DNA from 2 places in the Blastococcus saxobsidens DD2 genome. Region 2 is predicted to be linked to the other one. Evidence: riboswitches for the same ligand, from Rfam matches in the RefSeq annotation. Region 2 holds a riboswitch; the other holds the start of a gene.
What was found. A riboswitch is a leader RNA that binds a small molecule or an ion and turns the genes downstream of it on or off. The one in region 2 is predicted to bind cobalamin.
Positions count from the first base shown of each region.

Region 1 (7,712 bases), 270 kb from region 2:
GGCCCGCCGCGGGAGTACGCCGAGCACCTGCCGGGGCTGCTCGCCCTGGTGCGGGTGGGCGGCACGCTCACCTGCCACGGGCTGCTCGAGGGCGGCCGGATCGCCGACCGCACCGCGCGGGACCCGCAGACGGTGGCGTGGCGGGAGATCTCCCGCACCATCCGCGACGACGACAGCCTCCTGCCGGCTGTCCTGCCCATCGGTAGCGGGCTGCTCGTCGCCACCAAGCGCGCCTGACCGACCAGGCATAGGAGGCTTTGCCTACGGATTCGGCTCAAGAACCGTAGGTATAGCTTCCTATGCCGGGGGGGGTCAGAGGTAGGCGCGGGTGCCCTTGCCGAGCACGGTGATCCCGCCGGCGCTCACGTGGTAGCGCTCGCGGTCCAGATCGTGGTCGAAGCCGATCCGGGCGCCCGCCGGGACGACGACGTTCTTGTCCAGGATCGCCCGGCGCACGTGCGCGCCCTCACCGATGTATGCGCCGTCCATCACGACGCTGTTCTCGATGCGGGACCCGCGTTCCACCCGGACCCCGGGGGAGATGACCGAGCCGTGCACCGCGCCGCCACCGATGATCGCGCCGGCGCTGACCATCGACTCCTCCGCGCGGCCGCCCAGGACGAACTTCGCCGGCGGGCGCTGCGGCGGCAGCGTGTAGATCGGCCACCGCTCGTTGTAGAGGTTGAAGACCGGCGACACCGACACGAGATCCATGTGGGCGTCGTAGTAGGAGTCGATGGTCCCGACGTCGCGCCAGTAGCCGTGGTCGCGCTCGGTCGCCCCGGGGACCACGTTGGTGGAGAAGTCGTAGACCCACGCCTCACCGGATCCGGCCAGCATCGGCATGATCGAGCCGCCCATGTCGTGCACCGAGTCGGGGTCCTCGGCGTCGGCCCGCAGCGCCTCCAGCAGGGCGTCGGTGCTGAAGACGTAGTTGCCCATGGAGGCGAAGCTCTCCTCCGGCGAATCCGGCAGACCGGGCGGGTCCGCGGGCTTCTCCAGGAATCCGCGCACCTTCCCCGACGCGTCGGAGTCGATGACCCCGAACTCGGTGGCCTCCCGGCGCGGCACCCGCAGGCCGGCGATGGTGACCCCGGCCCCGGTCTGCAGGTGCTGGTCGATCATTTGCGCCGGGTCCATGCGGTACACGTGGTCGGCGCCGAAGACGACGACGATCTCCGGCCGCTCGTCGTAGATCAGGTTCAGGCTCTGGAAGATCGCGTCGGCGCTGCCGGTGTACCAGCGCGGGCCGAGCCGCTGCTGGGCCGGTACCGGGGTGATGTAGTTGCCGAGCAGCTGGGACATCCGCCAGGTCTGGGTGATGTGCCGGTCGAGGCTGTGGCTCTTGTACTGGGTCAGGACGGCGATCTGCCGGACGTCGCCGTTCACCAGGTTGGAGAGCACGAAGTCGATGAGCCGGTAGTTGCCCCCGAAGGGGACTGCCGGCTTGGCGCGGTCCTGGGTCAGCGGGGACAGCCGCTTTCCCTCACCGCCCGCCAGGACGATGCCGAGCACCCGTGGACCGCCGCGCATGGACAGCACCGTATCCGCTGGCGGGACCGGCGGCGCCCTGCGTGGGCCGCACCCGCCCCCCTAGGGTGACGGCGTGCACATCGGGATCGTCACGCGTGAGTGGCCGCCGGACGTCTACGGCGGGGCCGGGGTGCACGTCGAGCACCTCGTCGCGGCGCTGCGGGCGCTGCCGTCGCCGCCGCAGCTGGACGTCCACTGCTTCGGCGGCCCGCGGAGTCCGGGCACGGCGGGATACGGAGCCACCGGCCACCCGGTGCCGCCCGCGTTGCGCGAGGCCAACGGCGCGCTGCAGGCGCTCGGTGTCGACGTCGAGATCGCCGCCGCCCTCGCCGGCGTGGACCTGGTGCACAGCCACACCTGGTACGCGAACGGCGCGGGGATGCTGGCCGCGCTGGTGCACGGGATCCCGCACGTGGTCACCGCGCACTCGCTGGAGCCGCGGCGCCCGTGGAAGGCCGACCAGCTGGGCGGGGGCTACCGGCTCTCCTCGTGGGTCGAGCGCACCGCCTACCTCGCGGCGGACGCCGTGATCGCGGTCAGCCACGGCATGCGCGCCGACGTCCTCGATGCCTACCCGGACCTCGTCCCGGCCCGCGTGCACGTCGTCGGCAACGGGGTGGACGCCGACGCCTACCGGCCGGTGCACGACCCGGACGTCGTGCGCGGGCTCGGGGTGGACCCCGACCGCCCCTACGCGCTCTTCGTCGGGCGGATCACCCGGCAGAAGGGCGTTCTGCACCTGCTGGCCGCCGCCGAGCAGCTGCCCGCCGACGTCGGCCTGGTGCTCTGCGCGGGCGCCGCCGACACCCCGGGCGAGCGGCAGCAGGTGGCCGACGCGGTCGCCGAGCTGCAGTCCCGCCGCGGCGGAGTGGTGTGGATCGAGACGATGCTGCCCCGTGAGCAGCTGGTGCCGCTGATCAGCGGGGCCACCGTGTTCGTCGTCCCGTCGGTGTACGAGCCCCTCGGCATCGTCAACCTGGAGGCGGCGGCCTGCGGCACCGCCGTCGTCGCCAGCGCCGTGGGCGGCATCCCGGAGGTCGTCGACGACGGCCGCACCGGGCTGCTCGTGCCCTACGACGAGGACGATCCAGCCGGGTTCGCCGCCGGCCTGGCCGCCCGCACCGGCGAGCTGCTGGCCGATCCCCAGCGCGCCGCCGCCATGGGGGCCGCCGGCCGGGAACGCGTGCTCGCCGAGTTCGGCTGGGCCGCCATCGCCCAGCAGACCGTGGCGGTGTACGAGGCGGTCCTCGCCGCCCGCGGTTGAACCGCTGGTACCTTCTGCGCACCGGCTCGTGCCGGCGGCGCAGCAGCAGCGAAGTCCGGTGCGAACCCGGCGCTGTCCCGCAACTGTGATGGTCCCTCGCGGACCTGAGCCAGATCGCCTGCCCTGCGTCCTGCAACCGACCCTCGCGGCAAGGGTCGCGCATCGGGCGTCGGGTCAGCTCGTGGGCGACGCTCGCCGCCTCCACTGGAGGCAATTCCTTGTTCGGCACTCCCCTCGCGGCGCGGTCGACGCCGCGCGCCCCCCGGCGGCCCACCCCCGCCCTCCTGGCCCTCCTCACGGCCCCGCTCCTGGCGCTGACCGCGTGCGGTGGTTCCGCCGACCCCACCGACGACGCCGCGGCGTCCGCCTCGCCGGAGTCCGGCGCCTTCCCGGTCACCGTGACCGGCGCCGACGGTGAGCTGACCCTCGAGGACCAGCCCGAGAACATCGTCTCGATGTCGCCGACCGCCACCGAGATGCTCTTCGCCATCGGCGCCGGCGACCAGGTCGAGGCCGTGGACGACAACTCGAACTACCCGGCCGGGGCACCGACCACCGAGCTGTCGGCCTTCACGCCGAACGCCGAGGCGATCGCCGAGTACGAGCCCGACCTGGTCGTCCTGAGCAACGACCAGAACGGGATCGTCGACGCGCTGGACGCGCTGTCCATCCCGACGCTGCTGCTCCCGGCCGCCGAGAGTCTCGACGACACCTACGAGCAGCTGGAGACCCTCGGCGAGGCGACCGGCCACGCCGAGGAGGCCGACGAGGTGGCCGCCGACGTGCAGGACCGGATCGCCGCCGCGGTGGAGTCGGTGCCGGCCGACGCCGAGGGGGCGAGCGTCTACCACGAGCTCGGCCCGGAGCTGTACTCGGCGACCAGCGACACGTTCATCGGCAGCATCTACCGCATGTTCGGCCTGGAGAACATCGCCGACGGCGCCCCCGATGCGGCCGGCGGCTACCCGCAGCTGTCCCCGGAGTACGTCGTCGGTCAGGCGCCGGAGCTGATCGTCCTCGCGGACACGAAGTGCTGCGAGCAGTCGGCGGAGACCGTGGCGCAGCGGCCGGCGTTCGGCACCGTGCCCGCCGTCCAGGAAGGCCGGATCCTCGAGGCCGACGACGACATCGCCTCCCGCTGGGGTCCGCGGATCGCCGAGTTCGCGGAGTCGGTCGCCGAGACGCTGCAGGGCTGAGAGAAGCACCCCCGATGACGACGACGGCGCCCGGTGCGCGCACGGCCGCGGGAGCACCCCGCAGCCGGCGCCGCTCCGGCCGGGTGTTCGCCGGAGCCGGCCTCGCGCTGGTCCTGGCGATGCTCGCCGGGGTGTGGGTGGGGGCGCTGCCCCTCCCCCCGGGCGCCGTCGTCGTCACCCTGCTCGACCGGCTGCTCGACCCGTTGGGGGTGACCGTGCCGGGCACCCTGGAGGGCTCCTCCGCCGCGGTCCTGCTGCAGCTGCGCCTGCCCCGGGTGCTCCTGGCGTCGCTGGTGGGCGCCGGGCTCGCCATCTCGGGTGCCGCGTACCAGGGCGTGTTCCGCAATCCGCTGGCCGACCCCTACCTGCTGGGGGCGGCGGCCGGTGCAGGGCTGGGAGCCACCCTGGTCATCGCGTACTCCCCGGTGCAGGCGGTGGGGCCGATCGGGGTCGTCCCCCTGGCCGCCTTCGCCGGGGCGCTCGTCGGCGTCGGCTGCGCCCTCGCGCTGGGCAGCGTGGCCGGTGGTTCGCACAGCCCGACGCTGCTGCTGGCCGGGATCGCCGTCGCCGCGTTCCTCGCCGCGGCCCAGACGCTGGTGCAGCAGCAGAACACCGACGACCTGCGCGAGATCTACGGCTGGCTGCTCGGTCAGCTCGGGAGCGCGCAGTGGTCCGACGTCACGCTGGTGCTGCCCTACCTGGGCGCGGCGGCCGGGGTGCTGCTGCTCTGCGGGCGGGCCCTGGACGTCCTGGCGCTCGGGGATGACGAGGCCAGCTCGCTGGGCATCCACCCCGGCCGGCTACGGCTGCTGGTCATCCTCGCCGCCTCCCTCGCGACCGCCGCTGCCGTGGCGGTGAGCGGCCTGATCGGGTTCGTCGGCCTGGTCGTGCCGCACATCGTGCGGCGGCTCGTCGGCGGCGCGAACTCCCGGGTGCTGCCGGTCTCGCTGCTGGTCGGCGGGGCGTTCCTCGTGCTCGCCGACCTGCTCGCCCGGGTGGTCCTCGCTCCCGCCGAACTCCCGATCGGCGTCGTCACGGCCTTCGTCGGGGCGCCGTTCTTCGCGGGCCTGCTCTGGGCCGGGGCGAGGCGGCGATGAGCCGCCGGCCCCCCGTCCCCGTCCCGGCGGGCGGGGCCCGCGTCGAGGTGGTGGGCCTGAGCGCCGGCTACGGCCGGCGCCCGGTCCTCTCCTCCGTGCGGTTCGCCGTCGACGCCGGCGGCTGGCTCGGCATCATCGGACCGAACGGGTCGGGCAAGTCGACGCTGCTGCGCTCGGTGCTCGGGCTGCACCCCTATGAGGGGGAGGTCCGCATCGACGGCGCCCCGACGACCGGCATGCCGCGGCGGGACCGCGCCCGCCTGCTGGCCTACGCCCCGCAGCTGCCGGTGCTGCCCGAGGCCGTGAGCACCCGCGACTACGTCACCCTCGGCCGCACCCCGCACCGCCCGCTGCTGGCCGCGCCGCGCGCGGTGGACCGGGAGGTCGTCGCCGAGGTCATGACGCGGCTGGAGCTGACCGCGCTGGCCGACCGCGCGGTGGTCACCCTCTCCGGCGGCGAGCAGCAGCGCGCCGTCCTGGCCCGCGCGCTGGCCCAGCAGCCGCGGGTGCTGCTGCTCGACGAGCCGACGGCGGCGCTGGACCTCGGCCATGCGCAGCAGGTGCTGGACCTGCTGGACCACCTGCGCCGCCAGGACGGGCTCACGGTGGTGAGCACGCTGCACGATCTCACGCTCGCCGGCCAGTACGCCGACCGGCTGACCCTCCTCGCCGACGGCCGGGTCGCCGCGGAGGGGACCCCCGAGCAGGTCCTGACCGCCGAGGCGCTGTCGGCCCACTACGGGGCGCGCGCCCGCATCGTCCCCGGGGCGCACGGCCCCGCGGTGCTGCCGGTGCGATAACACTGTCGTCCTCCGGACGACACCGCCTCCGATTGCCGTCCCCGGCCGGTGCTGAGCCCTTCCCGTCCCGACTCGGGGGAGCCTCCGGGGCCATGACACTGCGGTCCTCCGGACCGCACCGCGGCCTGGAGCCGTTCCCCCGTCGGGCGGAGCGACTCCGTCATCCCTGCGCGGACCCCTCCGGGGCCCACTCGGGACGACCATGCTCAGCGGGCCGGGCGGAACCGGACGGCGTCGCCCGGCCGCAGCTGCGCCACCGCGCCGAGGTCGGCGGTGACCACGACGGCGAGCACCGGATAGCCCCCCGTGACCGGGTGGTCGGCGAGGAACAGCACCGGTGCCCCGTCGGGCGGGACCTGGACGGCGCCGGGCACCAGTCCCTCGCTGGGCAGCTCCCCCTCCCGGGCGCGCCGCAGTCCGGGGCCGGCCAGCCGCAGGCCCACCCGGTCGCTGTCCACGCCGACCCGCCACTCCGCGCCGGTCAGCACCGGCCACGCGTCGTCGGCCAGCCAGTCCCGTCGCGGGCCGGGCAGGACGCGCAGCACCGGCCGGTCCGACGGGGCGCCGACGGGGGCGACGTCGACGAACGGCTCCTCCCCCGCCTCCGTGCCGACCGGCAGCCGCACGCCCGTGGTCAGCGGCGCCGGACCGAGGCCGGACAGGGTGTCGGTGCTGCGCGAGCCCAGCACCGGCGGGACGTCGACGCCGCCGCGCACCGCGACGTAGCTGCGCAGGCCCACCGGTGGGGTGCCCAGCCCCAGCACCGCTCCGGCGGGTACGGGCACGGGGCCGGCGAACGGCGCGGGCCGCCCGTCGACCGTGACCGGCGCCGGCGCCCCGGTCACGGCCACGAGCAGAACCCGTCCGGCACGGACGCGCAGGCCGCCGGCGGTCACCTCGAGCAGGGCCGCGGCGGGCCGGTTGCCGACCAGCCGGTTGGCCAGCTCAGCGGCCGGCCGGTCGGCGGCCCCGGAGCGGGACACCCCGATCGACGCCCAGCCGGGGCGGCCGGCGTCCTGCACGGTGCTGAACGGGCCCGGCGCCAGGACGGTGAGCACTCAGCGCACCTCCCGGAACCGGACGTCGGTCCCGGGCGCCAGCAGCGCAGGCGGGTCCCGGTCGACGTCGAAGAGCACCGCGTCGGTGCGGCCGACCAGCTGCCAGCCGCCGGGCGAGGCCCGCGGGTAGACCCCCGCGTACGGGCCGGCCAGGCCGAGGACCCGGCCGGCACCCGGGTGCGGGGGGTCGCCCGGCGCGGCACGTGCAGCTCCGGCGGCAACCCGGTCAGGTACCCGAACCCCGGCGCGAAGCCGCCGAAGGCGACGGTGAACCGGAGGTCGGCGAGCATGGCCACGACGGCTTCCGGTGAGCGGCCGGTCAGCCGGGCGACGTCGGCCAGATCGGGACCGTCGAAGACCACGGGCAGGTCGAGCGGCGCCCGGGCGTGCCCCGCGGCCGGCGGGACCGGCACCAGGCGGCGCAGTGCCGCGGCGTCCAGGTCGGTGGGCGGCCGGTCGAGCACGACGAGCAGGGTGCGGGCGGCCGGCACCAGGTCCACCTGCCCGTCCAGCGGGCCGGCGGCCAGGGCGGCCCGCAGCCCCGGGACGGTTCCGGGCTCGGCCGCCTCCACCAGCAGCGCGCGGTCGCCGTAGCGGACCACGTCCACGACGTCCCCGCGGTCTGCCACCCGACCATGATCGGTCATCGGTCACCCCGCCGCGGGAGGTAGCGTCCGCCTCGCCGCCCCGCACCCGCCCGGGCGCCCGACCCGTCGCGGATCGGGGACCCGGGCGGCACAGGATGTGCGCCCGGTCCCGCGGGC
Region 1 covers NC_016943.1:929,368-937,079, reverse strand. Annotated here, with positions in the region: gene BLASA_RS04445 (O-methyltransferase) at 1-237, shown strand, start outside; gene glgC (glucose-1-phosphate adenylyltransferase) at 313-1,533, opposite strand; gene glgA (glycogen synthase) at 1,607-2,797, shown strand; cobalamin riboswitch at 2,797-2,938, shown strand; gene BLASA_RS04430 (ABC transporter substrate-binding protein) at 3,016-3,993, shown strand; gene BLASA_RS04425 (FecCD family ABC transporter permease) at 4,008-5,090, shown strand; gene BLASA_RS04420 (ABC transporter ATP-binding protein) at 5,087-5,890, shown strand; gene BLASA_RS04415 (biotin-dependent carboxyltransferase family protein) at 6,097-6,948, opposite strand; partial or broken gene BLASA_RS04410 (5-oxoprolinase subunit B family protein) at 6,949-7,595, opposite strand.
Region 1: linked by a shared signal. The riboswitch ahead of BLASA_RS04430 (ABC transporter substrate-binding protein) and the one ahead of BLASA_RS05730 (putative cobaltochelatase) in region 2 are both predicted to bind cobalamin.

Region 2 (7,712 bases):
AGGAAGACCGAACCGAACCCCTGGACGGCGTCGGCGGCCTCGCCCAGACCGTCCACCCACCGCCAGTCGTCGTCCGCCTGCGCCACCCACCCCGGTCGGTGCAGGCGCAGCAGCGGGATGCCGACGGCTCCGGTCGCCGCGGCGGCCGACGCCGTCATCGTCGCGGCGAAGGGATGCGTGGCGTCCACGACCGCCCGCACCGCTCGGGCGTCGAGCCAGGCGGCGAGACCGTCCACCCCGCCGAAGCCGCCGACCCGCACCTCGCCCGCCGGCAGCACGGGTGCGGTCACCCGCCCCGCCAGCGAGCTGGCCACGTCGACCCCGTCGGCGACGAGCGCCGCGGCCAGCCGCCGCGCCTCACCGGTGCCCCCGAGCACGAGCACCCGGCCGCTCACGCCCACCGCCCGTGCATCCTGACCCCGTGACGATCGCGGGCAGGGAGGGCAGCACCGGGCTGCGCTACGGCTGGACCACCGGCGCGTGCGCGACCGCCGCCACCACCGCCGCGTACACCGCGCTGCTCACCGGCGAGTTCCCCGATCCCGTGACCATCGACCTGCCTCGCGACTTGCACCCGTCGTTCGCGCTGGCGAGGGAACTGCTCGCCGACGGCGCGGCCGTCGTCGGCGTCGTCAAGGACGCCGGCGACGATCCCGACGTCACCCACGGGGCCCTCGTCTCGGCCCGGGTCACGCACGGCGAACCCGGGACCGGTGTGACGTTCCGGGCCGGGGCGGGGGTCGGCACGGTGACCAAGCCCGGTCTCCCGCTGCCGGTCGGCGAACCGGCCATCAACCCCATGCCCCGGCAGTTCGTCCGCGAGCACGTCGCCGCGGTCGCCGCCCGGCACGGGGGCACCGGCGACGTCGTCGTCGAGGTCTCGGTCGAGCACGGCGAGGAGCTGGCCCGGAAGACCTGGAACCCGCGGCTGGGCATCCTCGGCGGGCTGTCGATCCTGGGCACGACCGGCGTCGTCGTCCCGTACTCGTGCTCGTCGTGGATCGACTCGATCCGCCGCGGCATCGACGTGGCCCGGGCGGCCGGTCACGAGCACGTGGCCGGCTGCACCGGCTCGACCAGCGAGCGGGTGGTGACGGAGCTGTACGGGCTCCCCGAGGACGCGCTGCTGGACATGGGCGACTTCGCCGGCGCGGTGCTCAAGTACCTGCGCCGGCACCCGATCCCCCGCCTGACCGTCGCCGGGGGCATCGGCAAGCTGGCCAAGCTGGCCGACGGGCACCTCGACCTGCACTCGGGCCGCTCGCAGGTGTCGACGGAGTCGCTGGCGGCCATGGTGCGCGCGGCCGGGAGCCCGCCGGCACTGGTCGACGGCGTGCGGACCGCGAACACCGCACTGGACGCGTTGCAGCAGTGCCAGGCCGCCGGCCTCTCCCTGGGCGACCTCGTCGCGGCCGGCGCGCGGGGCACCGCGCTCGGGTTCCTCCGCGGCGCCCCGGTCGAGGTGGACGTCGTGGTCATCGACCGCGGCGGCACGATCGTCGGCCGCGCGGGCTGACGGCTGCCCGTCGGTCAGCGGCATCGCGTCGTCGAGTAGAGGTGGCTGTCGGGGAACTGCCCCGCGGTCAGCACGGCACCGACGACCACCACCGCGGTCCGCTTCACCCCGGCCGCCTCGACCTGCGCCGCGATGTCGGTGAGCGTGCCCCGCAGGATCAGCTCGTCGTCCCGGCTGGCCCGGGCGACGACCGCCACCGGGCAGTCGGCGCCGTAGTGCGGGACCAGCTCGGGCACGAGCTCGGTGATCCGCTGCACGGCCAGATGCAGCACCAGCGTCGCGCGCGAGGCCCCGAGGGTGGCGAGGTCCTCCCCCTCGGGCATCGGCGTGGAGCGGGCCGACGTCCGCGTGAGGATGACCGTCTGGCCGACTCCGGGAACCGTCAGCTCGCGGTTGAGCGACGCGGCGGCCGCGGCGAACGCCGGCACTCCGGGCACGACGTCGTAGGGCACGCCGTGCGCGTCCAGCCGGCGCATCTGCTCGGCCATCGCGCTGTAGACGGACGGGTCACCGGAGTGCAGCCGGGCGACGTCGAGCCCCGCCTCGTGGGCGGCCACCAGCTCGGCGGTGATCTGGTCGAGGTCGAGATCGGCGGTGTCGACCAGCCGCGCCCCCTCCGGAGCGGTCTCCAGCAGCTCGCGCGGCACCAGGGCGCCGGCGTAGAGGCAGACCGGCGCGGTGGCGATGATGCGGGCGGCCCGGACGGTGACCAGGTCCGGTGCGCCCGGGCCGGCCCCGATGAAGTGCACGGTCATGGCGCTACCGAACCACGGAGAAGACTGTGACCGGCATCGCCGGCCTCCAGCCGGTGAACGAGCCGACCGGCTGCGCGCGCTGCACGCCGATCCGCACCAGCTCACCACCGACGCGGGCGAACCAGCCCGCCAGCACCGCCTCGCTCTCGACGGTGACCGCATTGACCACGAGCCGCCCGCCGGCCGGCAGCGCCGCCCAGCACGTCTCGAGCAGCGACGGGGTCGTCGCCCCACCGCCCACGAAGACGGCGTCCGGGGCGGGCAGCCCGGCCAGCGTCTCGGGCGCCCGCCCCTCGACCACGCGCAGGCCGGGGACCCCCAGGCGGGCGGCGTTCCGCGCGATGCGGCCGGCCCGGTCCGGGTGCGACTCGACCGCGATCGCCCGGCACGAAGGGTGAGTGCGCATCCACTCGATGGCGATCGACCCGGCGCCGGCGCCGACGTCCCACAGCAGCTGACCGGGCAGGGGGACGAGCTGGGCCAGGGTGACCGCGCGAACCTCGCGCTTGGTCAGCTGACCGTCGTCCTCGAACGCGGCGTCGGGCAGGCCGGGCACGGTCGGCAGCGGCACCGTGCCGGCATCGGCGACGGCCTCGACCGCGGTCACGGCCAGTGGGTCGACGACCCCGTGCGGCCAGTCCGCGGCGGTGCAGGTCAGCACGTGTTCCGCGGGACCGCCGAGCTGGGCGAGGGCGGTGATCCGGCTGGCGCCGTAGCCGAGCCGCGTGCACAGGGCGGCGACCTCGCCCGGGGTGGCCCCGTCGGAGCCGAGCACGAGCAGCCGCCGCCCGGGCGTCACGTGCGGGGCCACCAGCTCCAGCCCGCGGCCGACGACGCTCACGACGGCGACCTCCTCGACCGGCCAGCCCATCCGCGCGCAGGCGAGGGACACCGAGGAGGGGTGCGGGAGCACCCGGACCGCGCCGGGCCCGTGCAGCCGCACCAGCGAGGCGCCGACCCCGGACAGCATCGGGTCTCCGCTGGCCAGGACCACGACCTGGGAGCCGGGGTGCGTGCCGGACAGGGCGGCCAGCGCGGGGCCCATCGGCGAAGGCCACGGCACGCGCTGAGCGGGCACGTCGTCCGGCACGAGCCCCAGTTGCCTGGCGCTGCCGCGCAGCACGTCGGCCGCCTCGATCACGCGCCGGGCGGCAGGAGACAGGCCGTCCCAGCCGTCGGCGCCGATGCCGACGACCACGATCGGGCCGCCGGTGGGAGCGTCAGGTCCTGGCACGGGCGCCGATCCTAGGGACGGGACGACCCCGCGTGGCGGTGCCGGGGTGGTCGTGGTCTGATGACGCCGCCACACGCGACGGTAGTGGAGGAAGCCCGGTGAGATTCCGGCGCGGTCCCGCCACTGTGAGCCGGTTCTCCGGTCAGTCAGGAACTCCCGCCGTCGCCTCCTGCCACCTCCGGGCGTGGACACCCGGGGAGAGGACGCGTGCCCCGTGCGCCGTATTCGCGCATGATCTACCCCTTCAGCGCCGTCGTCGGCATGGACGACATGCGGCTGGCTCTCCTGCTCAACGCCGTCTCCCCCGCCGTCGGCGGCGTGCTGGTGCGCGGTGAGAAGGGCACGGCCAAGTCGACGACGGTCCGCGCGCTGGCCGCCGTGCTGCCGCCGGTCGCCGTCGTGCCCGGCTGCCGCTTCGCCTGCGACCCGGCCGCGCCCGACCCGGGGTGCCCCGACGGCCCGCACGAGCCCACCGCGGGCGGTCCCAGCCGTCCGGCCCGGTTGGTCGAGCTGCCCGTCGGCGCCTCCGAGGACCGGGTCGTCGGCTCGCTGGACCTGGAGCGCGCGCTCACCGAGGGCGTGAAGGCCTTCGAGCCCGGCCTGCTGGCCGCCGCCCACCGCGGCGTGCTCTACGTCGACGAGGTCAACCTGCTGCACGACCACCTGGTCGACCTGCTGCTGGACGCCGCGGCGATGGGCACCGCGTACGTCGAGCGCGAGGGGATCTCGGTCCGGCACGCCGCCCGCTTCCTGCTGGTCGGGACCATGAACCCCGAGGAGGGCGAGCTGCGCCCGCAGCTGCTCGACCGGTTCGGGCTGACCGTCGAGGTCGCCGCGCCGCGCGACCCGGCCGTGCGCGCCGAGGTGGTGCGCCGGCGGTTCGCCTCGGACGCCGATCCGGCCGGCTTCGCCGCCGAGTGGTCGGCCGAGGAGACCGGGCTCGCCGATCGGATCGCCGACGCCCGCGCCCGGCTGCCGCGCGTCGTCCTGTCCGACGCCGCGCTGCAGCAGGTGACCGCCGTGTGCGCCGCCTTCGACGTGGACGGCCTGCGCGCCGACCTGGTCACCGCCCGCGCGGCGATCGCGCACGCCGCCTGGTCCGGCCGCGACGAGGTGACCGAGGACGACGTGCGGGTGGCCGCCCGCCTGGCCTTGCCGCACCGCCGCCGGCGCAACCCGTTCGACGCACCCGGTCTCGACGAGGACGTGCTGGACCAGGCGCTGTCCGACAGCCGCCCCGAGGACGGCCCCGAGGACGACGGCCCCGACGACGGCCCCGACGGCGGCGGTCCCGAGGACGGCGGCCCGGGCGATGCAGGCATAGGAGGCAATACCTACGAATCCGACGTCGAGACGCAGGCACAGCCTCCTGTGCCCGAGGAGGGCAGCGGCGAGCCGACGACGGCACCCCGGGGTGAGGGCGGCGGCCGCGCCGACGCCTCCCCGGCGGCCGACCGGGCCGCGGTCGCGCCGTCCGACCCGTTCCGCGCGCGACGGCTGGAGGTGCCCGGGATCGGGGCGGGGGCCGCCGGCAGGCGGTCGCGGGCGCGCTCGGAACGCGGCCGGGTCGTCGGCTCGACCCGCCCGGCTGGCACCGTCACGAAGCTGCACCTGGCCGGCACCGTGCTCGCCGCCGCCCCGCACCAGCGGGCGCGCGGTCGCACCGGCCCGGGCCTGCAGATGCGCCGGGAGGACCTGCGCCAGGCGACGCTCGAGGGGCGGGAGGGCAACCTCGTGCTCTTCGTCGTCGACGCCAGCGGCTCCATGGGTTCCCGGGCCCGGATGGGCACGGTGAAGGGCGCCGTCCTGTCGCTGCTGCTCGACGCCTACCAGCGCCGGGACAAGGTCGGCCTGGTCACCTTCCGCGGCTCCGGGGCCGATCTGGCCCTGCCGCCCACCTGGTCGGTCGAGGCCGCCGCCGCACGGCTCACCGACCTGCCCACCGGTGGACGTACGCCGCTGGCCGCCGGGCTCCAGCGCGCCCGCGAGGTGCTGCGGGTGGAGCGGGTCCGCGACCCGCAGCGCCGCCCGCTGCTCGTCGTCGTCACCGACGGCCGCGCCACCGGCGCCCGGGGAGGTGCCCCCCTGGCCGAGGCCCACGCCGCAGCACGCCTGCTGGCCGCGGAGGGAGTGGCGGGCGTCGTCGTCGACTGCGAGTCCGGGCCCGTCCGGCTCGGCCTGGCCGCCACGCTGGGCGCCTTCCTCGGGGGGCCGACGCTCGCCATGGGCGAGCTCGCGGCGGACGACCTCGCGGCGACGGTCCGCAGCGTCCGAGAGGTTGCCTAGAGGTGAGCGAGCGTGCGAGCTCACCAGTGAGCACAGCGCCCCGAGGTACTCGGCCGACGAGCGCCGGCCAGGAGGACTAGTGCCCAAGGGACAGGTCGAGAGCGTTCCCGCCGATGGACTGACCACGCGGCAGCGGCGGAACCGTCCGCTGCTCGTGGTGCACACCGGCGAGATGAAGGGGAAGTCCACCGCCGCCTTCGGGATGGCGATGCGCGCCTGGAACCAGGGCTGGTCGGTGGCGGTCTACCAGTTCGTCAAGAGCGCGAAGTGGAAGGTCGGCGAGGAGAGCGCGCTGACCGCGCTCGGCCGGCTGCACGAGCAGACCGGCGAAGGCGGACCGGTCGTCTGGCACAAGATGGGCAGCGGCTGGAGCTGGTCGCGCCGGACGGGCACCGAGACCGACCACGCCGCCGACGCCGCGGAGGGCTGGGCGCAGATCAAGCGCGACCTCGCCGCGGAGGCGCACCGCTTCTACGTCCTCGACGAGTTCACCTACCCCATGACGTGGGGCTGGGTGGACATCGAGGATGTGATCGCGACGTTGTCGAGTCGGCCCGGCACCCAGCACGTGGTGATCACCGGCCGGAACGCGCATCCAGCGCTGGTCGACGCCGCTGACCTGGTGGTCGAGATGACGAAGGTCAAGCACCCCATGGACGCGGGCCAGAAGGGCCAGCGGGGGATCGAGTGGTGATCGGGGTCGGGCGGGTCCCGAGAATCGTGGTGGCGGCCCCGAGCAGCAACGCGGGCAAGACGTCGGTGGCCACGGGGCTCATCGCCGCCCTCACCGCCCGCGGGCTCGTGGTCTCACCGCACAAGGTCGGACCCGACTACATCGACCCCGGCTACCACGGCCTGGCGGCCGGCCGCCCGGGCCGCAACCTCGACCCATGGCTGGTCGGCGTGGAGCGCGTCGCCCCGCTGTTCCTGCGCGGAGCGACGCACCCCCGCCCGGCCGACGTCGCCGTCGTCGAGGGCGTGATGGGTCTGTTCGACGGGGCCACCCATCCGTCGGTGGAGCCCGGTTTCGCCTCCACCGCGCACGTCGCGGGGCTGCTGCGGGCGCCCGTGGTGCTCGTCGTCGACGCGTCGTCCCAGGCGCGGTCGGTGGCGGCGCTCGTGCACGGGTTCGCCAGCTTCGACTCCGGCATCCGGCTCGGGGGCGTCGTCCTCAACCGGGTCGGCACCGACCGGCACGAGGCGATCCTCCGCGAGGCGCTGGACGCCGCCGGAGTGCCGGTGCTCGGGGCGGTCCGCCGGATGGAGCAACTGCACACCCCGTCGCGGCACCTGGGCCTCATCCCGGCCGCCGAGCGGTCGGATGCGGCGCTGGCGACGGTCCGCCGGCTGGGCGAGGTCGTGGCGTCCTCCGTCGACCTGGACGCCGTGCTCGCCCTGGCCCGGTCCGCGCCTCCGCTCGACGCACGCCCCTGGGACCCGGCCGCCGAGGTCGCGCCTGCGCCGGGCCGGCCCCGGGTCGCGGTCGCCGGTGGACCTGCCTTCACCTTCGGCTACACGGAGAACGCCGAGCTGCTCGAGGCCGCGGGGGCCGAGGTCGTCGCCGTCGATCCGCTGCGCGACGACGCCCTCCCCGCCGGCACCGCCGGACTCGTCGTCGGCGGGGGCTTCCCGGAGGTGCACGCCGCCGAGCTGTCGGCCAACGAGCAGTTGCGCGCCGACGTCGCGGCGCTCGCCGCCCACGGCGCACCGGTCGCCGCCGAGTGCGCAGGGCTGCTCTACCTCGCCCGCGAGCTCGACGGCGTGCCGATGTGCGGGGTGCTCGACGTGGCGACGGCGATGTCGCCACGGCTGACCCTCGGCTACCGGGCTGCGGTCGCCGTCACCGACTCGGTGCTCGCCCCGGCCGGCACGCGGGTGCGCGGCCACGAGTTCCACCGCACGCACGCCGATCCACCCGCGG
Region 2 covers NC_016943.1:1,195,545-1,203,256, reverse strand. Annotated here, with positions in the region: gene BLASA_RS05750 (cobalt-precorrin-6A reductase) at 1-401, opposite strand, end outside; gene BLASA_RS05745 (cobalt-precorrin-5B (C(1))-methyltransferase) at 422-1,516, shown strand; gene cobM (precorrin-4 C(11)-methyltransferase) at 1,531-2,271, opposite strand; gene BLASA_RS05735 (bifunctional cobalt-precorrin-7 (C(5))-methyltransferase/cobalt-precorrin-6B (C(15))-methyltransferase) at 2,276-3,505, opposite strand; cobalamin riboswitch at 3,550-3,684, shown strand; gene BLASA_RS05730 (putative cobaltochelatase) at 3,737-5,791, shown strand; gene cobO (cob(I)yrinic acid a,c-diamide adenosyltransferase) at 5,871-6,485, shown strand; gene BLASA_RS05720 (cobyrinate a,c-diamide synthase) at 6,482-7,712, shown strand, end outside.